2 regions of the Ruminococcus bromii genome follow, and region 1 is predicted to be linked to the other one. Evidence: predicted binding sites of a transcription regulator. Region 1 holds the regulator's gene; the other holds the start of a gene.
What was found. The regulator NrdR, encoded in region 1, represses ribonucleotide reductase genes. The targets are predictions, from matches to a motif close to CACNANATNTNGTG.

Region 1 (10,957 bases):
GCAGATAATTAGTGTATTATACTATTGCAAAAAACAAGCTGATAATGTATAATGTTATAATGTGAATTATTGTAAAACTGCGTTTGTCGGTGCAAAATCGGCTTATGCAGTTGATTAAGAAATGTACATTAAAAGGATGTGCCTAAATGATAAACGGACAAATTCTCAAACAGGCTGTTATTTCGGGTGCGAATAATATTTCAAACCAAAAAAACAGTATAAATGATCTTAATATTTTCCCTGTACCCGACGGAGACACAGGTACAAATATGTCAATGACAGTCAATGCGGCTGTTGCAGCGCTTGAAGATTTTGACGGCTCCTGTGCAGGTGATGCCGCAGGTATCACAGCCTCTGCAATGCTCCGTGGAGCAAGAGGCAATTCGGGTGTTATCACTTCACTGATATTCCGTGGCTTTGCCCAGGGACTTAAAGACATTGAAGAAGTTGACGGCAAAAATCTTGCCGCAGCACTCGGAATCGGTGTTGACGCCGCTTACAAGGCTGTTATGAAACCGACAGAGGGAACAATTCTCACGGTTGCAAGAATGGCTTATGAGGCAGGTATCGAAGCCGCTAAGTATGACAGAGATGTTGTGTCTGTATGGCAGACAATCGTTGACAAGGCTAACGAGGCGCTTGCAATCACTCCTCAGCTTTTGCCTGTGCTTAAAAAGGCAGGCGTTGTTGACGCAGGCGGTAAGGGCCTTTGCGTAATCTTTGAGGGTATGCTCTCTGTAATTAAGAACGGCATTATGATTGAAGCTGACGATGACACAGCTCCTGCAACCGTCAGCACATTTGAAAGTGCCGCCGCTGAATTTGACGATGACATCAGATTCACATATTGCACAGAGTTTATCGTTGGCAGAAATGCCGAGATTGAAACCGAAATCGGCGAGCTTCGCAGTTATCTTGAATCAATCGGTGATTGCGTAGTTGTTGTAAATGATGATGAGATTATCAAGGTTCATGTTCATACGGAACAGCCGGGCAACGCTCTTTCAAAAGGACTTGAGTTCGGTCAGCTTCTCACGGTTAAGGTTGAGAATATGAAGGAACAGCACAAGAATGTCAAGTCAACAAAGAAAAAGGCTGAAAAGGAAAAGTTTGTTCCCGCAGAACCTGAAAACGATTTCGGCTTTGTTGCAGTTGCCGCAGGAAACGGTCTTAAAGACCTTTTTAAAGACCTCGGTTGTGACAATGTTGTTTCGGGCGGTCAGAGTATGAACCCCAGTACAGATGATATATATGAGGCAATTATGGCAACGCCTGCCAAGAATGTCCTTGTTCTTCCGAATAACAAAAATATAATTCTTGCCGCAGAACAGACAATCCCGATGGTAAAAGACAGAAATGTCGTTATTGTTCCGACAAGAACAATTCCGCAGGGTATGACGGCAATGCTCAACTTTGATCCCGAGATTTCTGCCGAAAGCAACGCACAGCTTATGACTGACGCACTTGCATCGGTGGGAACAGGTCTTGTAACCTTTGCCGCAAGAAGCAGTGAATTTGGCGGTAAGAAAATCAAAGAGGGCGACATTATCGCTCTTGAAAACGGCAAGCTGACAATTACGGAAAAGAGCACCGTTAAGGCTCTTGTTAAGCTTGCAAAGAATATGGTCAGCCGCGACACTTCATTTATCACTCTCATATACGGCGAGGATGTTACCGAAGAAGAGGCGGAAAAGGCTTATGAAGAGCTTCGTGAAAAATTCGGTTCAAAAACCGATATTACACTTGTCAAGGGCGACCAGCCTGTTTACTATTTCATTTTAAGCGTAGAATAAGCATTAAATCAGTTTTTTCAGGGAGCATAATTTTTTCGGTTATGCTCCCGATTTTGTAATGACAGGCTGTCCTGCGAATACGGATAGGCTGTTCTGAAATAAATAAAAACGGAGGTGCGGTAATGACATCACTTTATAAAACTCCTGTTTCAAGACTGAACGGAATAGGTGAAAAGCGTGCCGCACTTTTTGCAAGACTCGGAATAAAAAGCGTTGGAGATTTGATAAATTTTTATCCTCGAACATACGAGGACTGGAGCAATATCAAGCATATCAATGAACTTGAATACGGTGAAACCGCCTGTATAAAGGCGATTGTTGCAACCTCGGTAAATGACACACGCATAAGCGGCGGAAGAATTATTTCAAAAACCGCAGTCTATGATGACACGGGTTCAATCCAGCTTGTGTTTTTTAACAATAAATACATAAGCTCAATGCTCAGACAGGGCGGAGAATATTTCTTTTACGGAAAAACTTCATCCGACAGCTATGGAATGCAGATGCTGTCTCCGACCTTTGCGCCTGCAATTAAAGGAACGCAAATCCGCCCGATTTACAGGCAGACAGCAGGACTTCCGAGCAAATCGGTTGAATCGGCCGTGCGACAGGCACTTTCAATGCTGCCATCAAAAATCAATGACCCTTTGCCGGATGCCGTAAGAGAAAGATTTGACCTTTGCCCGCTCAGACAGGCATTGTTTGATATTCACTTTCCAAAAAATTGCCAACAGCTTGAAACAGCCCGAAAAAGGCTTGTTACCGAAGAGCTTGTTGTGCTGAACCTCGGAATGAGAAATCTGCGTGACCACAGCAGGGGAGTAACCTCGCTTAAAATTACAAAGGATTATTCAGAAGAATTTGAATCGCTTTTGCCGTTCACAATGACAAATGCCCAAAAACGGGCGGTGTCGGACTGCATAAACGATATAATCAACAAATCATCTCCAATGAACCGACTTGTTCAGGGCGATGTAGGTTCGGGTAAAACGGCGGTTGCCGCCTCGGTCTGCTACACGGTTGCCAAAAACGGATTTCAGACCGCGTTTATGGCACCTACGGAAATCCTTGCCCGACAGCATTACAAAACATTTCAAAGGCTTTTTGAAAATACGGATATCAAGGTTGGTCTGCTGACAGGCGCACTCAAGGAGTCCGAAAAAAAACAAATCAGAAAATCGCTTGCAGACGGTTCAATTGATATGGTAATAGGAACACACGCTCTTATTACCGATAAAACCGAGTTTAAAAATCTTGCACTTGCCGTAACCGACGAACAGCACAGATTCGGCGTTGCACAAAGAGCAAAGCTTCTCGGCAAGGGCAACAATCCGCATCTGCTTGTAATGAGTGCCACCCCGATTCCGAGAACCCTCGGACTTATTATTTTCGGCGACCTCGACATTTCAATAATTGATGAGCTTCCGCCGTCAAGAAAACCTGTGAAAACCGTGTTGCGAACTTCTGCGATGCGCGGCGGAGTGTATGATTTTATCCGCAGTGAGGTAAAACACGGCAGACAGGCGTACATAGTCTGTCCCCTTGTTGAAGAAGGCGAGCTTGACGATGTTGCGTCAGCCGAAGAATATGCCGCAGATTTGATGCTGAGGGAATTTCCTGACATAGCAGTCGGCATTGTTCACGGACAGATGAAGCCCGACGAAAAAGACGAGGTTATGCGTAAGTTTGCCGAGAATGAATATTCCGTTCTCGTTGCCACAACGGTAATAGAAGTCGGCGTTGATGTTCCTAATGCTACGGTTATTGTGATTGAAAACGCCGAAAGATTCGGACTTTCACAGCTTCATCAGCTGAGGGGAAGAGTAGGCAGAGGTAGTTCGCAGTCCTATTGTATTCTCATCAGTGACAAAGGCAGCAGAACAACAAGAGAACGGCTTGAGGTTATGTGTTCAACGAACAACGGCTTTGTCATTGCCGATGAGGATTTGAAAATGAGAGGTCCGGGCGACTTTTTCGGTCACAGACAGCACGGTCTGCCGCAGATGTCAATTGCCGATTTTGCCGACACAAAAAGCCTTGAGCTTTCGCAAAAAATTGCAGATTATATAATGAACCGTTACGGTGATATCCGAAACGATGAAATACGACTTTTAAAAGCAGAGATTGACCGCCTGTTTGATCGCGGCGGACAAAATGCTTTAAACTGACAAACTATAAATGGGAGAATTAAGTAAATGAGAAAAACAGCAATCAAAACACTTTCACTTCTCTGTATGCTTTGCATCATTATCTGTTCCGCCTTTACAACAGCGGGTGCTGCGTCCTATCCCAATGATGTAAAAACACAGTCGGATTCAATATTGCTTGTGAATATGGATTCAGGTCAGACCGTGTATGAAAAAGATGCAGATTCAAAGCGTTATCCTGCATCCACAACAAAGATTATGACCTACATAATTGCGGTTGAAAACATTGCCGACCTTGACAACACAAAAATTCCGATTAAACAGTCGGTTCTTGATGTTCTCAAAAACACAGGCAGTTCCCTTGCGAATGTTGAAAATCATGTCGGCAAGAGTATGACAGCAATCGACCTGCTCTACAGCATGATGGTTCCCTCGGGTAACGATGCCGCAATGGTTCTTGCCGATTATATCGGCGACGGAAATGTTGACAATTTTGTTGAGATGATGAACGAAAAGGCAAAGGAGCTTGGCTGCAAAAATACCCATTTTGCAAATCCTGATGGACTTCACGACCCTAACCACTATACAACTGCCCGTGATATGTACAAAATCACTACATATGCGCTCACGCTCCCTCGTTTTGAAGAAATCACAAACACCTGCACATACACTTGTGACGGTGACGATACACCCCTTGTTACCACTAACTACCTCATTGACGCTAACCGAGGCGGCGAGTATTATTATATGTATGCAAAGGGCATCAAAACAGGTACAACCAACGAGGCAGGCAGATGCCTTGTAACAACAGCGTCGGCTGACGGCTATTCATATATGGCAATTCTTCTTCACGCTCCTTATGAAGAGGGTGTGACCGAGGATTACGCAACAATGACCGATGCCGCTGACCTTTTTCGATGGGCATTGACAAGTCTTGAAATGAACACGGTAGCAACATCGTCAAAGCCGCTTTGCGAAGTAAAGGTTAACCTTGCTTGGGGTAAAAACAGTACATTGCTTTATCCCGAAACCGACCTCAGCGCAATTGTTCCTAAAGACTGCACAGATGAGAATATAATTATTGAACAGGATGTTCCTGAAAGTATTGACGCTCCAATCGACAAAGGCACGGTAGTCGGCAAGGCTACAATTTACTATAAGGCAGACGAAAACAGCAAAAAGCAAAAGCTTGCCGAGGTTAATGTTGTTGCAGGCGAAAAAATAGAACTCAGCGGAATCCTTTATGTGTTCAATGTTATCGGCACAGTGTTCCAATCATACTGGTTCATTGTGGTTATCGCACTCATTGTTCTTATCCTGATTATTTACCTTATTATTTCAAAAATCAGCTCGAAACGCAAAAAGAAGAAGAGAAATGTCAAGCATTACCGCAATCTCTGATGAAATAAAAGTGTAATTAAATTGTAAATTTTCTATACTTGAAATTTGAAAACGGTATGTTATAATTATTTTAGGGAATAATTATTCGGAGGTTTTCATATGAAGTGTCCATATTGCAGTTATGAAGAAAGCAAGGTTATCGACTCTCGTTCTGCCGATGACGGCGAAAGAATCCGTAGAAGAAGAGAGTGCCTGAGATGCGGCAAACGCTTTACCACACATGAGGTGATTGAAACTGTTCCGATAATTGTTGTTAAGCGTGACAAATCCCGTGAGGTTTTTGACCGCAACAAGCTTACAGGCGGAATTCTCCGTGCCTGCGAGAAGCGTCCCGTTTCAATTGAACAGATTGAAAATATGGTCAATGATATTGAGGCTCAGCTTCAGTCAAGCCTTGACCGTGAAATTACTTCAAAGCAAATCGGTGAGCTTGCAATGGATCAGCTCAAGAATATTGACGAGGTTTCATATGTCCGTTTTGCGTCAGTTTATCGCCAGTTCAAGGATATTAACACCTTTATGGACGAACTCAATAAACTTCTTACTGAAAAGAAATAGTTTCTTATAAAGAATAATTCCGATACTGTACAGCCTTTTTCGGTTGTACAGTATTTTTTTGCGGTGTACCGCAACTCTCCGTTCGTGCAGATAGTTTGCAATATCAAAAACATACTATGCCCGAGCGTAAGTATAGCGATTGCTTTTGCAATTTTAAATAGAGGAGTTCATCGGATGCCCACAAGTAACAGCAGAATATTTAAGCTAAGAGTGTTGTACGGAAAGCAACCTATGCAGTTAATTAAAAATTATACGAAAAAATCAAAAATGCCTCTTGACTTAAAGTCAACTTCAGGGTGTAATATATTCCTGTAAAGTAAAAAACAAACTGAAAAATAGTAAAAATTCTGAAACAAAGGAGATTTACAATGGCAAAGTTAATTGCATTTTATTCACGAGCAGATGAAAATTATTTCGGCGGTCAGTACCGCTATGTAAAAGTCGGCAACACCGAAAAGGTTGCAAAAATGATTTCAGACCTCACAGGAGCCGATATGTTTAAAATTGAGCAGAAAGTTCCGTATTCTGCAAACTACAAGGAATGTGTTGCTCAGTCGGTTAAAGACCTTAAATCAAAGGCAAGACCCGAACTTGTTTCATTGCCGAATCTTGACGATTACGATGAAATTTATCTCGGCTATCCAAACTACTGCGGAACAATGCCTATGGCGGTTTATACTTTCCTTGAAGCATTTGATTTTACGGGCAAAACAATTCATCCGTTCTGCACTCACGAGGGAAGCGGACTTTCAAACACAGTCAATGATATTAAAAATACTGCCAAAGGTGCAACCGTAACAAACGGACTTCCCTTGTTCGGAAGTGATGCCGATAAGGCAGAAGGCATTGTTAATGATTGGATTAAAAAATTTTAATTAAACAAGGAGATAATATTATGAAAATTGCAGACAAGGATGAATTTGAAAAGCAGAATGTATTCGGCACAGGCACTCCAAACACAGCCTATGCAAAGTATTTTATCGGAGAGTCATACCTAAATCCACTCACAAAGCCCGAGGACGGACTTCACCTTTTAAATGTAACATTTGAACCTGGTTGTCGTAACAACTGGCACATTCACCACGCAAAGAGCGGCGGCGGTCAGCTCCTCATCTGCACAGCAGGTGAGGGTTGGTATCAGGAAGAGGGCAAAGAGCCTGTAAGCCTTACACCGGGTAAGGTAATCGTAATTCCAGCCGAGGTTAAGCATTGGCACGGTGCTAAAAAGGACAGCTGGTTCTCACACATCGCAACCGAAATGCCGGGCGAAGAATGTTCAAACGAGTGGTGCGAACCCGTAACCGATGAAGAATATAATAAACTCGGTTAATCGAAAGGCGGTTTCTGAATATGAAAAAAGTTATCGTTTATTATTCCTATCGTGGCAACACAAAAAGCATTGCCGAGATGATTCAGAAAAGCACGGGTGCTGACATTGCAAGAATCGAAACTGTTGTTCCGTATGACGGAGACTACAACTCGGTTGTAAATCAAGGACAGGATGAAGTGAACAGCGGCTATTGTCCCAAAATAAAACCGCTTAATATTGACCTTAGCAAGTATGACGAGGTAATTCTCGGAACACCTGTTTGGTGGTACACTTTTGCCCCTGCAATGCACACATTTCTCAAGGAAAATGACCTTTCGGGCAAGACGGTTTATCCGTTTGCAACCAACGGCGGTTGGATTGGTCACACATTCAAAGATTTTGCAAATGCCTGCGGTACAGCCGATGTAAAGCAGGGAATGAATATCCGTTTTGACGAATCGGTTCTGCGTACACCAAAGTCTGAAATTCAAAAATGGATTGATTCAATTAAATAAGCCTTTCTGTAATGCGGTTCTACCGCAAAAATAAAAAACTGTACAGCCTTTTTCGGTTGTACAGTTTTTGTATATTGAGCAAATAATTTGTTATATGAGTATTGCTATAACTTGTTGCATTGTGTATAATACGATTAAAGGTTGGTGCTTTAAGGGACATTAAAATGCAAAGTAAACGCATTATTACAAACTTTCTTGCCGTTTTGATGATTATGCTATGTGCTTTCCTTTCAGGGTGTGGCTTAGATAATTTGCCTCAAGTCGAATTGATTGATTCCTCAGTATCTCCAAATGGAAAATATACGGTTAATGCTTATCTTTGTTCAGAAAATGCGACTACGGATTTTTCGGTAAGATGTGAGGTAGTGGATTCCGAAACAAGTAAATGCCGTAACATTTATTGGAAATATCATCAGGAAGATGTTTCTTTATACTGGAAATCTGATGAGGTTGTGGTAATAAATGATGTTGAACTTAATGTTTTAACTGATAAATACGATTGGCGAACAGATTGATAATTACATGAACAACAATTTGAATGGGTGGATGATGTTGAATTATACTGCAGCTTATTTTTATTCAGAGGGTAATCCGTTTGGCATAGTTTTTCTAATATTATTGCTTCTGTTTCAATTATCAAGATTGATTGTTTCACATATATTAGATAATCGAAATTTTGATTCTGTTGAGGTGGAAACTTCTTTTACAAATAAAAGAAAAAACAGAATTAAACATTTTGTTTATGATTCTTTAATGGATTTGCCAAGTAGTAGTTTTGTACTTGTGCTTGACAAAGGAACTAATTTAGTTTCTCCTGCAGTTTATACAAAGCAAAGCAACAGAATTTCTATGATTAACCGAAATGCCGAATATACTGCATTTGAACACATTGAACTTTCGGACGATACTTATTCAGGTGAATATACCTTTATCAGAACTTGCAAAGTAAAAGACAAGAAAACAGGTGAACAGGTTCTTTTCGCAGCAGTTCCGAATAGAGAAACGAATATTCTTGCATATTCCGATTCTGCACATAAAGCCGACAAAACCGTAACTTTCGGAAAATTCAGAATATTCTGTTTTGTCGAATCTGAAAACAGTCCCTATACTGATTTGCTTGCTGATTCCGAAAAAATTCATCTTGAAAAAACAAAAAGAAAAGGTATGCACTTTATAGGCTTGAATGAAGTTATAAAAACAAATCCTAAGTCTAAAAAGTAATACAAGATATAAAAAAACTGTACAGCCGATTATGGTTGTACAGTTTTTGTTTTAATGGGTTTACCCAGTGCCACGCTTGCGTGGCACAAACAACCACCCGCTATGCGGGTGTGCATAAAAAGTTATACAAAAAAATCACCAATCGTATTACAATAAGAATGTTCAAGTCTATTGTAAAAAAAGAAAGGTGATTTTAATGGCAAATAAAACAAATAGTTTATCCCACACAAAATGGATGTGCAAATACCATGTAGTGTTTGTGCCAAAGTATAGAAGAAAAATAATATATGCACAGTATCGACAGAGTTTGCAAGACATAATAAGATTGTTATGTCAGTACAAAGGAGTGGAGATACTAGAGGGGCATATGATGATAGATCATGTACACTTGCTCTTAAGTATACCACCGAAGATGAGTGTGTCAAGTTTTATGGGATATTTAAAAGGAAAAAGTGCGTTAATGATGTTTGAGAAACACGCAAATCTGAAGTATAAGTTTGGAAATAGGCACTTTTGGGCAGAAGGATATTATGTGAGTACAGTAGGTCTAAATGAAGCAACCATAAGGAAATACATAGAAGACCAAGAAAAGCATGATATAGCACTAGATAAATTAAGTGTACGAGAATATGAAGACCCTTTTAAGGGTGGCGAGTAATACAAACACCCTTTAAGGGGTGGCGAAAGAGGCAAAGGCAATAGGCTTGAACCAAGTGAAAGCCAGCGTCTTGAGACGCTGGCCGGTAGCATGGGCTTATAGCCCTAGAGCAAACCACCCGTTGGACGGGTGGTTTTGATTATATGTTATTTTGTCGGAATGTAACATTGTGTGAATTTGCACAATTTGAGCCGTGGGGGATTGTTAATCCTACCCGATAAAGCCTTGAACGAACACAATAACAATCAGCACGGGGAGTGCGTATTTAAGGTACGGTTTCAGCACCCTTGAAAGTTTAAGACCTTTACCCGTGTTACATTCTTCAAAGTAATTGTCAAAGCCCCAGCCGAATTTTGTTGTGCAGAACAGGAGGTAAACCATTGCACCGATCGGAAGAAGAAGGTTGCTGACAACGAAGTCCTCAAGGTCAAGCACACCCTTGCCGAGAATGTTGAAGTCGCTCCAAATGTTGAATCCGAAAATACACGGCAGACACGCAAAGAACATAATAATTCCGTTGATTATTGACGCCTTTGTTCTGCTCATGCCGAATGTGTCGGTAAGAAAAGCAACAAGGTTTTCAAACACGGCAATAACCGTTGAAAAGCTTGCAAATGTCATAAACAGAAAGAAAAGCGTACCCCAAATCCGACCTCCCGTCATATTTACGAAAACATTCGGAAGCGTCACAAAAATAAGGGCAGGTCCTTGGTCGGGCTGAACGCCAAATGAAAAGCAAGCAGGGAAGATGATAAGTCCGGCAACAATTGCAACAAAAGTGTCCAATGCACAAATCTGAACAGCCTCACCGTAAAGCGTGCGGTTTTTGTTCATATAACTGCCGAAAATTTCAATTGATGCGATTCCGAGTCCGAGTGTGAAAAATGCCTGACTCATTGCAGATGTGATTACCTTGCCGAGTCCTACATCTTTAACCTTTCCAAAATCGGGAACAAGGTAAAAGCTCAGGCCTTCTCCCGCATTTGAAAGCATCATACTGTTGATTGCAAGAATGACAATCAGCGCAAGCAACGCAACCATCATAACCTTGCTGACCTTTTCAATGCCTTTTTGAAGTCCTCGACTGCATACAAAAAATCCGAATACAACGATTATCGCAAGCCATATAATCATCTCAACAGGCGATGCCATAAGGTCGTTAAACACTCCCGAAACCTGTTCTGAGTTCATTCCGCTTTTAAATGTTCCCGTTGCAAATTTATAGAAGTAATCTAACATCCAACCAGAAACAGGTGAGTAGTTCACTAAAAGTGTACCATCGTATGAGTCAAAACAAATTATACATAAAGAAGTATGTCGAATTATAAATAGTTATGTTACGAGCCAGTAGGCTC
Region 2 (10,957 bases), 1.1 Mb from region 1:
TACGATTGTGTCGCCGTCGGATATTCTGTCGATTTTTGAAAACAGCCTTTCAAGTTCGCCTTCACTTATGTGAGGTCCCTGACAATTGATTTCTGTTTCAACGCCGGCTTTGATTTTTATGTTGATTCTTGAAATTCCACTTTCAAGCTTAATAAAGTCGGTGATAATCCTGTCGTTGCGAATACCCTTTTCAATGGCGTCACCCGTAAAGCCTGCAACAAATCCGAATGCCGTACTTTCAAGGTCAAGCTCTGCAAGTACGCATGAAACATTGATTCCCTTACCTCCGTAGTAATATTCTTCGGCGGTTGTTCGGTTTGTTATTCCCGGAACAAGCGAATCAAGTCTGACAATGTAGTCAATTGACGGATTAAGCGTTACGGTGTAAATCATTTTTTACCTCCTTTATCACCGTTACCTGCGAAAAGTCCGGCGTAGGCAGTTTGTCGGTGATTATACAACATTTTTGCAGAGGGGCAAATGTTACAGGATACACCCTGCGAAATTTTGAATGGTCTGCAAGAACAAATGCCATATAAGATTTGTTGATTGCCGTTTCCTTTATATGACCTTCTTCAATGTCAGGTGTTGTGAATCCCGAACTGATGTCAATTCCGTTTGCTCCCATAAAAGCTTTTGTAAAGTTAAAGCAGTTTATGCTTTTTATTGCTTCGGCACCCACAACAGCCTCGGTAAGCGGTTTTATTTTTCCGCCTACTATATATGTCTGCATACCCTTGTGGATAAGCATTCTGGCGTGTGTTATGCCGTTTGTAACATATGTTGCGTTTGTATTTGTAATGTGGTCAACAAGCTTTAATGTTGTTGTTCCTGCGTCAATATAAACAAAGTCAGAGTCATGGATAAGCTTTGCACAGTATTCTGCAACCAGATCTTTTTCATCGCTCATAACGGTTTCACGATTGCTTACCGCATCTTCAAAAATACCCTCGTTTCTGGTGATTGAAGTTGCACCGCCGAAAACTTTGGTGAGCTTTCCCATCTCATCAAGAGCGGAAAGATCTCTTCTTATTGTTGACTCGGATGAGTCAAGCAACTTTGTTAATTCCGACACCGTGACCGAATTTTTTTCTTCGAGCAAATCAAGTATTGCACGATATCTGTCCTGTGTAAGCATTATCCTCACCTCTTGACTATATTATAACACCCGTTTCTTAAAAGTCAAGCAAAATCGGTCAAAAAAATTCAAAAAAATTAAAGACAGCAAAATTAGCTAACAAAAAAGTGTCGAGCGTTATTTAAAAACAGTATAATTTTACCGTTTTTGCAATTAAAATTGGTGTTTTTGATTATCTCCATTCAAAATCAGTCAAATTAATTATTTTGACTATAATTCTTTTAGCGTGTTGACTGCAAGGTGTTTTTATACTACAATATTAATCGTTGTGTACAAAAAAAGCCTGCAAGTTTTTTGCAGGCTCAAAACGGCGAAATCACGCATTTATATTTTTTGTTTTTTATGTTTTTTTATACATATATATGTCATATGTCATTCTGACAAATCTTCAATGACTGTGATTTTTCGCTTTTCGGAGATTATAATATTTTCCTCATTCATCTTTTTTATTTCACGCATCATTGCACTTCGGTCAACAGAAAGGTAATCTGCAAGGTCGGAAAGAGGGAGAGGAAGATAAAAGGTGTTTTTTCCTTTTTCGGTTTTAATGTATTCAAAAAAAGTCAAAAGCTTGCTCCTCAGCGTCTGCTGACAGAGAATGTCTGTGTGAGCAAGACTTTTTTTATGAGATTTTTTGATGTATGCACTTATAATCCGCTGGTGTTTACTGCAATGCTTTTCACAACAGGCTGTAAATTTTGAGTATTTCACGAAATCAATTTTGCAGTTTGTTTTGGCACTCAGATAAAAAATTCTGTTGTCTGATTCGGGTACAATGCAGGTGACGATTATGTCGCCCTTTTCATAAAAAGAAATAATTCTCCGCTGATTTTCGGCATTGTCTGTTGTCAGATAAACAGTTCCTTCTTTTATGATGCAAATTGTGTCATTTTCGGGTGAATATGTAGTTATGATTTCACCCCTTTTATACTCTCTTTCAATAGGTTTAAAACACTCGTTTATCCCGATGAAATCTGATTTTTTAAGCCTTGCACCGCCTATTTCTTCTATCATTTGCAACACTCCATAATGTGTGGCGTTTTTTGTCTTGCCACAAGATATAGTATAGTATATCACATAATTGTTGCCTGTGCAACAGTATTTATATTGCAATTATTGTATAATTGGTCTTGCATTGCAGGGATAGTTTGGTTCCTTGCAATTTTATTACACAAAGCATTTTTTAAACGGCATTATTGAAAAATTTATTTTTTTATTCGGATTAACAGATATAGGATATTTTTACCAAGGAAGTACCGCAAAATAATAAAAAGGGGAAGGATTATGAGAATTATTAAGCGTAACGGCTCAGAAGAAGATTTCAACATTGAAAAAATTATTAATGCCGTTAAAAAAGCAAACGGTTCGGGGGAACACAAGTTCCTTACAGACGAACAGATTGAGGATGTTGCCGACTATGTTGAATATAAGTGCAACAAAATCAGGAGAGCAGTGTCCGTTGAAGAAATTCAGGATATGGTTGAGGATCAGCTAATGGCAAAGGGTGCGTTTGAGCTTGCAAGAAGATATGTGCGTTACCGCTACAATCGTTCGCTTGTTCGTAAGGCAAACACTACCGATAACAGGATTCTTTCGCTTATTGAGTGCAACAACGAAGAAGTAAAGCAGGAAAATTCAAACAAGAACCCGACTGTAAACAGCGTTCAGCGTGACTATATGGCAGGTGAGGTCAGCCGTGACCTTACAAGGAGAATGCTTTTGCCGGCTGATATTGTTGAGGCTGATAAGGAAGGTATTATTCACTTCCACGATTCGGACTATTTTGCACAGCATATGCACAACTGCGACCTTGTAAACCTTGAGGATATGCTCCAGAACGGCACGGTCATCAGCGATACGCTTATTGAAAGACCGCACAGCTTTTCAACGGCGTGTAACATTGCAACTCAGATTATTGCACAGGTTGCAAGCAACCAGTACGGCGGTCAGAGCATAAGCCTTGCTCATCTTGCACCGTTTGTTCAGGTTTCCCGTGAGAAAATCCGCAGAGAAACTCTTGCGGAAATCGAAGAACTCGGTGTTCATCCCACAGAAGAGAAAATCAACGATATCGTTGAGCAAAGACTTCGCAAAGAAGTAAACCGTGGTGTTCAGACCATTCAGTATCAGGTTGTTACTTTGCTCACAACAAACGGTCAGGCTCCGTTTGTAACCGTGTTTATGTATCTTAACGAGGCTAAAAACGAGCAGGAAAAGCACGACCTTGCCATGATTATCGAAGAAACACTCAAACAGCGTCACAAGGGCGTAAAAAATGAAAAGGGTGTGTGGATTACACCTGCGTTTCCAAAGCTTATTTATGTGCTTGAGGAGGATAACATAACAGAGGACAGCAAGTATTGGTATCTTACAGAGCTTGCCGCAAAGTGTACCGCAAAGAGAATGGTTCCCGACTATATCTCGGAGAAGGTTATGCTCCAAAGCAAAATTGATAAAAACGGTGAGGGTCATTGCTTTACCTGTATGGGTTGCAGAAGCTTCCTTACTCCTTATGTTGACGAAAACGGCAAGCCGAAATATTACGGCAGATTCAATCAGGGTGTTGTGACTGTAAATCTTATTGATATCGGACTCAGCGCAGGAAAGGATCTTGATAAATTCTGGAAGATTTTTGACGAGAGAATGGAACTTTGCCACAGAGCACTGCAGTGCCGTCACGAGCGTCTTACAGGCACTCTTTCGGATGCCGCTCCTATTTTGTGGCAGTACGGTGCGCTGGCAAGACTTAAAAAGGGTGAGAAGATTGATAAGCTTCTCCATGGCGGTTATTCAACGCTTTCACTCGGTTATGCAGGTCTTTGGGAGTGCGTTTACAGCCTTATCGGCAAAAAGCTCACAGAAAAAGAGGGCAAAGAACTCGGTCTTGAAATTATGCAGAAGCTAAACGACTATTGTGCAAAGTGGAAAAAGGCTGAAAACATTGACTACAGCCTTTATGGTACTCCTCTTGAAAGCACAACATATAAGTTTGCAAAGTGTCTTCAAAAGCGTTTCGGCATTATCAAGGGCGTAACAGATAAAAATTACATTACTAACAGCTATCATGTTCATGTTACCGAGAATATTGACGCATTCAGCAAGCTGAAGCTTGAATCGGAATTTCAGGCTTTGTCACCGGGCGGTGCAATCAGCTATGTTGAAGTTCCGAACATGCAGGATAACATTCCCGCTGTTTTACAGGTTATCAAGTTCATTTACGATAACATTATGTATGCAGAGCTTAACACAAAGAGCGACTACTGTCAGGTTTGCGGTTATGACGGAGAAATCAAGATCGTTCACGATGACGGCAAGCTTGTGTGGGAGTGTCCTAACTGCGGCAACCGCGATCAGGATAAGATGAATGTTGCAAGAAGAACCTGTGGATATATCGGAACTCAGTTCTGGAATCAGGGCAGAACTCAGGAAATTGAGGAAAGGGTGCTTCACCTTTGATGAATTACGGAGAAATTAAACTCTGCGATATTGCAAACGGTGAGGGAGTAAGAGTATCGCTCTTTGTATCCGGCTGTACGCATCATTGCAAAAACTGCTTTAATCCGCAGACATGGAGTTTTGATTACGGCGAACCTTTTACAAAAGAGGTTGAGGATAAAATTCTCAAAGAGCTTGAACCGTCATATATTGACGGCTTGTCATTGCTCGGCGGAGAACCCTTTGAACCTTCAAATCAAAGAGCCTTAGTGCCGTTTTTAAAGCGTGTCAGGAAACAGTTTCCGAACAAAACAATTTGGTGTTATTCGGGCTATTTGTTTGACAAGGAGCTTCTTTCCGACAGCAGAGCAAGGTGTGAATGTACAGATGAAATGCTTTCAATGATTGATGTGCTTGTTGACGGTGAATTTGTTGAGGCTCTTCACGATATAAGCCTTGCGTTCAGAGGCTCGTCAAATCAGCGTATTATAGATGTAAAAGCGTCACTCAAAGAAAATAAAATAATTCCCCACAAGCTTATGAAAAGGGGAGTGTAATAAAAAGCGACAGCCGTAAAACTGTCGCTTTTTGTAATATTATTGAATTATTGCATGGAATGTTGTTGATTTTGTAAGGCAAATAGTGTAAAATGATAGCATACTATTTATAGAATATTATGCAAGGAGCGATTATATATGGTATGTAAAAATTGCAATCACGAAATTGACAACGGAGCAATGTTCTGTACTTACTGCGGAACACCTGTTGAGCAGACTCCAGAGCCTGAAACACAGCCTGTTGAAAATGCTTCAACCGAAGATGCTGCGCAGAACCCTTACGAGAATGTGCAGACTGCACAGCCTGAGGTTGATAACGCACAGCCGACTGCCGACAGTCAGCCACAGCAGAATCCGTATTCTCAGCAGTACGGTCAGCCAAATCAAACTTATTATCAGCAACCGCAGCCTAACAAAACTTCATACGGTCAGCAGTTTACAAACTCACCGAACAATGATTACGGCGCAAATCAAAGCAAGTACGGCAATCAATATCAGAGCTATAACAACGGCTATAATCAGCAGTACAACACGCAGTATCAGCAGACATACAACTCACAGCCTGTACCGCCCGTTGCACCGCCATACGGTACTCCGGATACTCAGCCTGTAAGCATAGGCGGTTGGATCGGCGTTATGCTTTTAACCTGTCTGCCGATTGTAAACCTCATTATGCTCTTTGTCTGGGCGTTCAGCTCATCAACAAAGAAGTCACTCAAAAACTACGCAAGAGCCGCTCTTATCCTGGCTCTTATCGGAGTTGTGCTTGTGGTAGTTATTTCAATTATACTTGCAGCCTGCGGTAACAGTATCTTCGACGAAATTTTCCGTTCAGGATATTACTATTATTAAATTTAACGGTGAATCGCTGTACCAAATTCGTACAGACAGCTTTATAATATCAAAAACAAAGTATGCACGAGCGTATTTTTGTGATTATTTGTACAGTAACTTTGTAGGGGCGGATATCATGTCAAGTGCAACATGGTAACCACCTGTGCAAGGACATGGTATACAAATTCACAGTCTTGAAATCTTGCGGTGAATACGCTTGCCGGATGACGAGTCATACTCAGCAATAACAAAATTGCGATAGCAAACAAGAAATGAATCATTGTTTGGATTAGGTCTGAATTGAACATAATCATTGATGAAAGTTTCACTAAGATATAATTGAAAATTCTGAAAACGGACATATCCCCACGAATTTACTTTTATGACTTTAAAGCCGGGTTCATATTCAAACGGCTCCACCTTGTCAGCAAAAATCCTTTCGCTGTGAGTATAGACATCGGCAGGACATTTGTTCCCAAGTGCTTCATGAGGTCGCAGGCAATTATACTTAGTTCGCCACTCTTGCAGAGCCTTGTCAGCGTAATCCAAGTTCTTGAATAGATTATGATTTAAAAGTTCTCTTTTCATACTGCCATGAAACCGTTCAATTTTTCCTTGTGTTTGCGGATGTTTAATTCTGCAATGTATGGGAAGAATGTCATTGTTCATAAGGAATTTTTCAAACATAGTAAATCCATGTTTAAAACCTGCAAACTGAGAACCATTGTCAGAAAGTACGCTTGATGGCATACCAAACTCATAAAAAGCTTGCTTAAAAGCGTTAATAACGACATTTTTAGTGTTAGGAAAGCATGCTATTTTGATTGAGTATCGTGAGCTGTCATCAAGAATAGTCAATGGATAGCAATAACGATTATCGGCAGTTAAAAACTCTCCCTTGAAATCAGTTTGCCACATATCATTGCAATGTTCTTTCTGAAAGCGTTTAAAAGGCTTTCTTTTGAGAGATTCCTCTTCAGATATGAGTTGGTGTTTATGAAGAATGTTAGTAATGGTTCTTGGACAAGGAATGTTTTTATACCCTTGATTTTCAAGAAAAATTTTAATTTTATCATCACCCCAACCCGGGTTATCGAAACGAACAGAAACGATTAATTCTTCAATGTCGTCAGGCGTTTTGTTAGGAGAACATAATGGTCTGCGTGACATATCAGTTAAGGGCAGTCCCTGTTTAAATCTATCAACCCACTTGCGACCAGTTTTGCGTGTGATTTCATATTTCCGACATAGAGCACTAAAATTATTTGTTTCTAATGCTTTTGTAACAAATTCTAATCTTTGTTTTTCCACAGTTTTACACTCCCACGGCATAAAAACAGCTCCTTCATTTGCTATTTTCTTGCCATTTATTTTATCATAAAACTGTATACTATGTCTTTGCACTGTTGTATACTATGTTACTACACTGCACATATCATCCGCCCGCAGTTAAAGACAGATTTACTTAAGAGATTCTCTGATTCGGCATAATCTGTGTTGTATTTTATACCTTTTAATAATTCTTGGTTTAAATCTTTAGTAGCTTCTGCAAATTTTGACTGCTTGAGTATATCTGCTTCATTAGCAGTTACTTTATTTCTTAAAACCTTGTCATCTAAGCTTTTGGCGTAGGTTTTATATTCTTCATATTTGTCAGTAGCTTTGGTAATATCTTGCTTTGTTCTGGCTTTGGCAGCCGTAGTAAACCATCTGATGTGTTTACCATTATCTTTGTCTAAGTATGTTTGGAGTATCTTTCCCTTAGACACAATATATTAATAAGAAGGTGTTTTAATGCTTGAAGTAGCAATATGTCCAAAATGTGGAGAAGTTAATTACCCTGCATTGGATAAGAAATGTTATTGTTGTTGGGTTGGTTTTCTTAAAAGACCTCGTAAATTGCTTTTTGAAGTCACAGAACAATTGCAGCGAGAGCACTTTGAACGAGATGTTTTGGGGAGCCAAGAGGCTGAATATCTTTTTTGGTATGAAAAATTCCTTAAAGACTGTCCTGAATATGATAATAGTCTATATGAAGAACACTTAAATAACAACAGACGCTGGGATTTAGTGACGAAACAACGACTTAATGAATTATCTTCCAAGCCAACTGTTAAATGTCCATATTGCGGTTCTCTGCGTACTACTAAAATTTCAACAAGTAGTAGAGTAGCTTCATCTCTCACACTCGGCTTAGCAAGCAATAAGATAGGCAAGAACTATCAATGTAATGATTGCAAAGCCACCTTCTAATTAATAATTTGAGCAGTGTTTTATAATACTGCTCTTTTTGTTTGTTTATAAAACTTTTCTTTTATATGATAGTCACTGTTGTCTCAGTGTCGATTTGGACTATACAATTTAAGGTCATTTCATATCGTTGAAACTACCTCAAGAGGCTTATAGTCTCTGAACCTCCGCTTATGCGGCTGGATGCTGATTATGGCTTATTACGGCGGTTAGCTTTTGACATACGCCGAACAATAACTTGTTTCTGACTTTCGTCTCCGTATGGCGTTCGCCGCTACGAAAAAATCCCTGTCCATTGTGGACAGGGATTTTCATTTGCATTATAAAAAAGTTTTAGGGCTGCGAACCTCGGCTCTTCTAATGTCAAGCCTCGTTGTTCTCCGCTATTCCTAAAATAACTTCCACTCGTCTAATCCGTTTCAATTACTTGCGTAATTTTCAAGGCTTAGTCCTCGTCGGTCGTTATTTTAGGGCTGCGAACCTCGGCTCTTCTATTAGTCAAAGAATTTGCTGTGGATAGCGCTTACAGCCTTGTCAGCGTCTGCTGAATCAATAAGAACCGAAACCTTGATTTCGCTTGTGCTGATCATCTGGATGTTGACCTGAGCGTCATAAAGAGCCTCAAACATCTTTGTAGCAACGCCTGCGTGGCTTTCCATACCTGCGCCGACGATTGAAATCTTAGCTACCTTATCGTCATAGAGAATTTCCTCTGCACCGAGGTTCTCTGTGTATTCCTTCATAAGAGCAACAGCCTCTTCGCCTCTGTTCTTGGCAACTGTAAAGCTGATGTCCTTCTTGCCGTCATGACCGATTGACTGAAGAATAATGTCAACATTGATATCTTTAGCAGAAAGCTTTGAGAACATCTTAAAAGCAAGACCGGGGATATTCGGAACACCCATAACAGAAATTCTTGCAACATCTGTATCTTTAGCAACACCGCTGATTAACATTTTTTCCATTTTAGTTTTCTCCTTTACAATTGTACCCGAAGCCTTTGTCATACTTGAAAGCACTTCAAGCTCGATATTATATTTTTTAGCCATTTCAACCGAACGGTTGTTAAGAACCTGAGCACCGAGTGTAGCAAGCTCAAGCATTTCGTCATAAGAGATTTCCTGAAGCTTCTTAGCGTTCTTAACCTTTCTCGGATCAGCTGTGTAAACACCCTCAACATCGGTGAAAATCTGACAGAGATCAGCGTGCATTGAAGCCGCAATAGCTACGGCACTTGTGTCTGAACCACCTCTGCCGAGTGTTGTAATATCGCCGTATTTTGAAATGCCCTGGAAGCCTGCAACGATTACAATGTTCTTCTTGTCAAGCTCTTTCTTAATTCTGTCAGGCTCAACTTTTCTGATTCTTGCGCTTGTGTGAGCAGAAGTGGTATTGAAACCTGCCTGCCAGCCAAGAAGAGAAACAGCGTGGTAACCGAGCTTTTCGATTGCCATTGCAAGAAGTGAAATAGAAATCTGCTCGCCTGCGGCAAGAAGCATATCCTTTTCTCTTTTTGAAGCCTTTGGATTGATTTCGTTTGCCTTTTCAATGAGATCGTCTGTTGTGTCGCCCTGAGCGGATACAACAACTACAACATCATTGCCCTTTGCGTAAGTGTCTGTTACGATTGATGCAACATTCATTACTCTTTCGGCATTGGCAACAGAGCTGCCGCCAAATTTCTGAACTATCAAACTCATGTACTTAATACTCCCTCTGTAAAATTATAAATCAGCCACACGGATACTTGAAAGTACCGAAACACCGTCAGCCTCAAGCTGAGCAATCTTCTCGGCAAATTCGTTGTACGGCATAGCCTTGACAACAAATGCTTTTTCTTCGGCAGGTGCGTCAGCCTTATTGATTACTGTTACCTCACCGAATATTTTTTCTGCCTTTTCTGCAACATTACTGCCGTTTGCACGAACATACATGGCACGGCTTGACTCCTCCCAAGGAAGAATGTTTTTGCCGTTGCCGTCTGCCCAGTAAAGGAACTTTCTTGTCTTGAGGTGCTTACAGCAGTCGATTACATCGGCTACAACTGCGCTTGCTGTAGGAAGCTTGCCCGCACCCTTGCCGTAGAATACTACATCGCCTGTGCAGTCGCCTCTTACCATAATGCCGTTGAACTCATAGTCAATGTTAGCAAGCTGGCTCTTGTTCGGAACGAGCATAGGAGCAACGATAATGTCAATCTTGCCGTCCGCAAGACGCTTAACACTGCCGATAAGCTTAATTACGCAATGGAAAGCCTCAGCGTATCTTACATCTTCAAGTGTAATTTTTGTAATGCCCTCTGTATGTACAGAGTCGGGATAAACATGCTTTCCGTATGCAAGAGATGCAAGAATACAAATCTTACGGCAAGCATCGTGACCTTCAATATCAGCGGCAGGATTTCTCTCGGCAAAGCCAAGCTCCTGAGCAAGCTTGAGCGCATCGTCAAACTGCATACCGTCTTCAATCATCTTTGTAAGGATAAAGTTTGTTGTACCGTTAAGAATACCGGCAATCTCATCAACATTGTTTGCAACAAGACACTGGCTCATCGGGCGGATAATCGGAATACCGCCGCCTACCGACGCTTCAAAGAGAAAGTTTGTGTTTGTTTCTTTTGCGATTTCAAGAAGCTCTGCACCGTGAGCGGCAACAAGCTCCTTGTTTGAAGTAACAACACTCTTGCCTGCTTTAAGACATCTCTTTACAAAGTCATAAGCAGGGTTAAGACCGCCCATAACCT

Region 2: nrdD (anaerobic ribonucleoside-triphosphate reductase) is a predicted target of NrdR. The motif match lies at 2,191-2,204, and genes of this name have one in related genera.

The regions. Positions count from the first base shown of each region.
Region 1 covers NZ_CAKMVP010000003.1:843,138-854,094, reverse strand. The annotation lists gene QDI94_RS04330 (DAK2 domain-containing protein) at 147-1,793, shown strand; gene recG (ATP-dependent DNA helicase RecG) at 1,916-3,961, shown strand; gene QDI94_RS04320 (D-alanyl-D-alanine carboxypeptidase family protein) at 3,989-5,341, shown strand; gene nrdR (transcriptional regulator NrdR) at 5,441-5,899, shown strand; gene QDI94_RS04310 (flavodoxin) at 6,268-6,774, shown strand; gene QDI94_RS04305 (cupin domain-containing protein) at 6,795-7,229, shown strand; gene QDI94_RS04300 (flavodoxin) at 7,250-7,723, shown strand; gene QDI94_RS04295 (DUF5412 family protein) at 7,888-8,238, shown strand; gene QDI94_RS04290 (hypothetical protein) at 8,477-8,944, shown strand; gene tnpA (IS200/IS605 family transposase) at 9,141-9,602, shown strand; gene QDI94_RS04280 (sodium-dependent transporter) at 9,813-10,868, opposite strand.
Region 2 covers NZ_CAKMVP010000003.1:1,976,125-1,987,081, forward strand. The annotation lists gene pfkB (1-phosphofructokinase) at 1-393, opposite strand, end outside; gene QDI94_RS09680 (DeoR/GlpR family DNA-binding transcription regulator) at 371-1,138, opposite strand; gene QDI94_RS09685 (Crp/Fnr family transcriptional regulator) at 1,511-2,152, opposite strand; gene nrdD (anaerobic ribonucleoside-triphosphate reductase) at 2,423-4,594, shown strand; gene nrdG (anaerobic ribonucleoside-triphosphate reductase activating protein) at 4,594-5,130, shown strand; gene QDI94_RS09700 (zinc-ribbon domain-containing protein) at 5,269-5,982, shown strand; gene QDI94_RS09705 (IS481 family transposase) at 6,151-7,275, opposite strand; gene QDI94_RS09710 (hypothetical protein) at 7,386-7,733, opposite strand; gene QDI94_RS09715 (hypothetical protein) at 7,759-8,217, shown strand; gene QDI94_RS09720 (aspartate kinase) at 8,709-9,914, opposite strand; gene QDI94_RS09725 (homoserine dehydrogenase) at 9,939-10,957, opposite strand, start outside.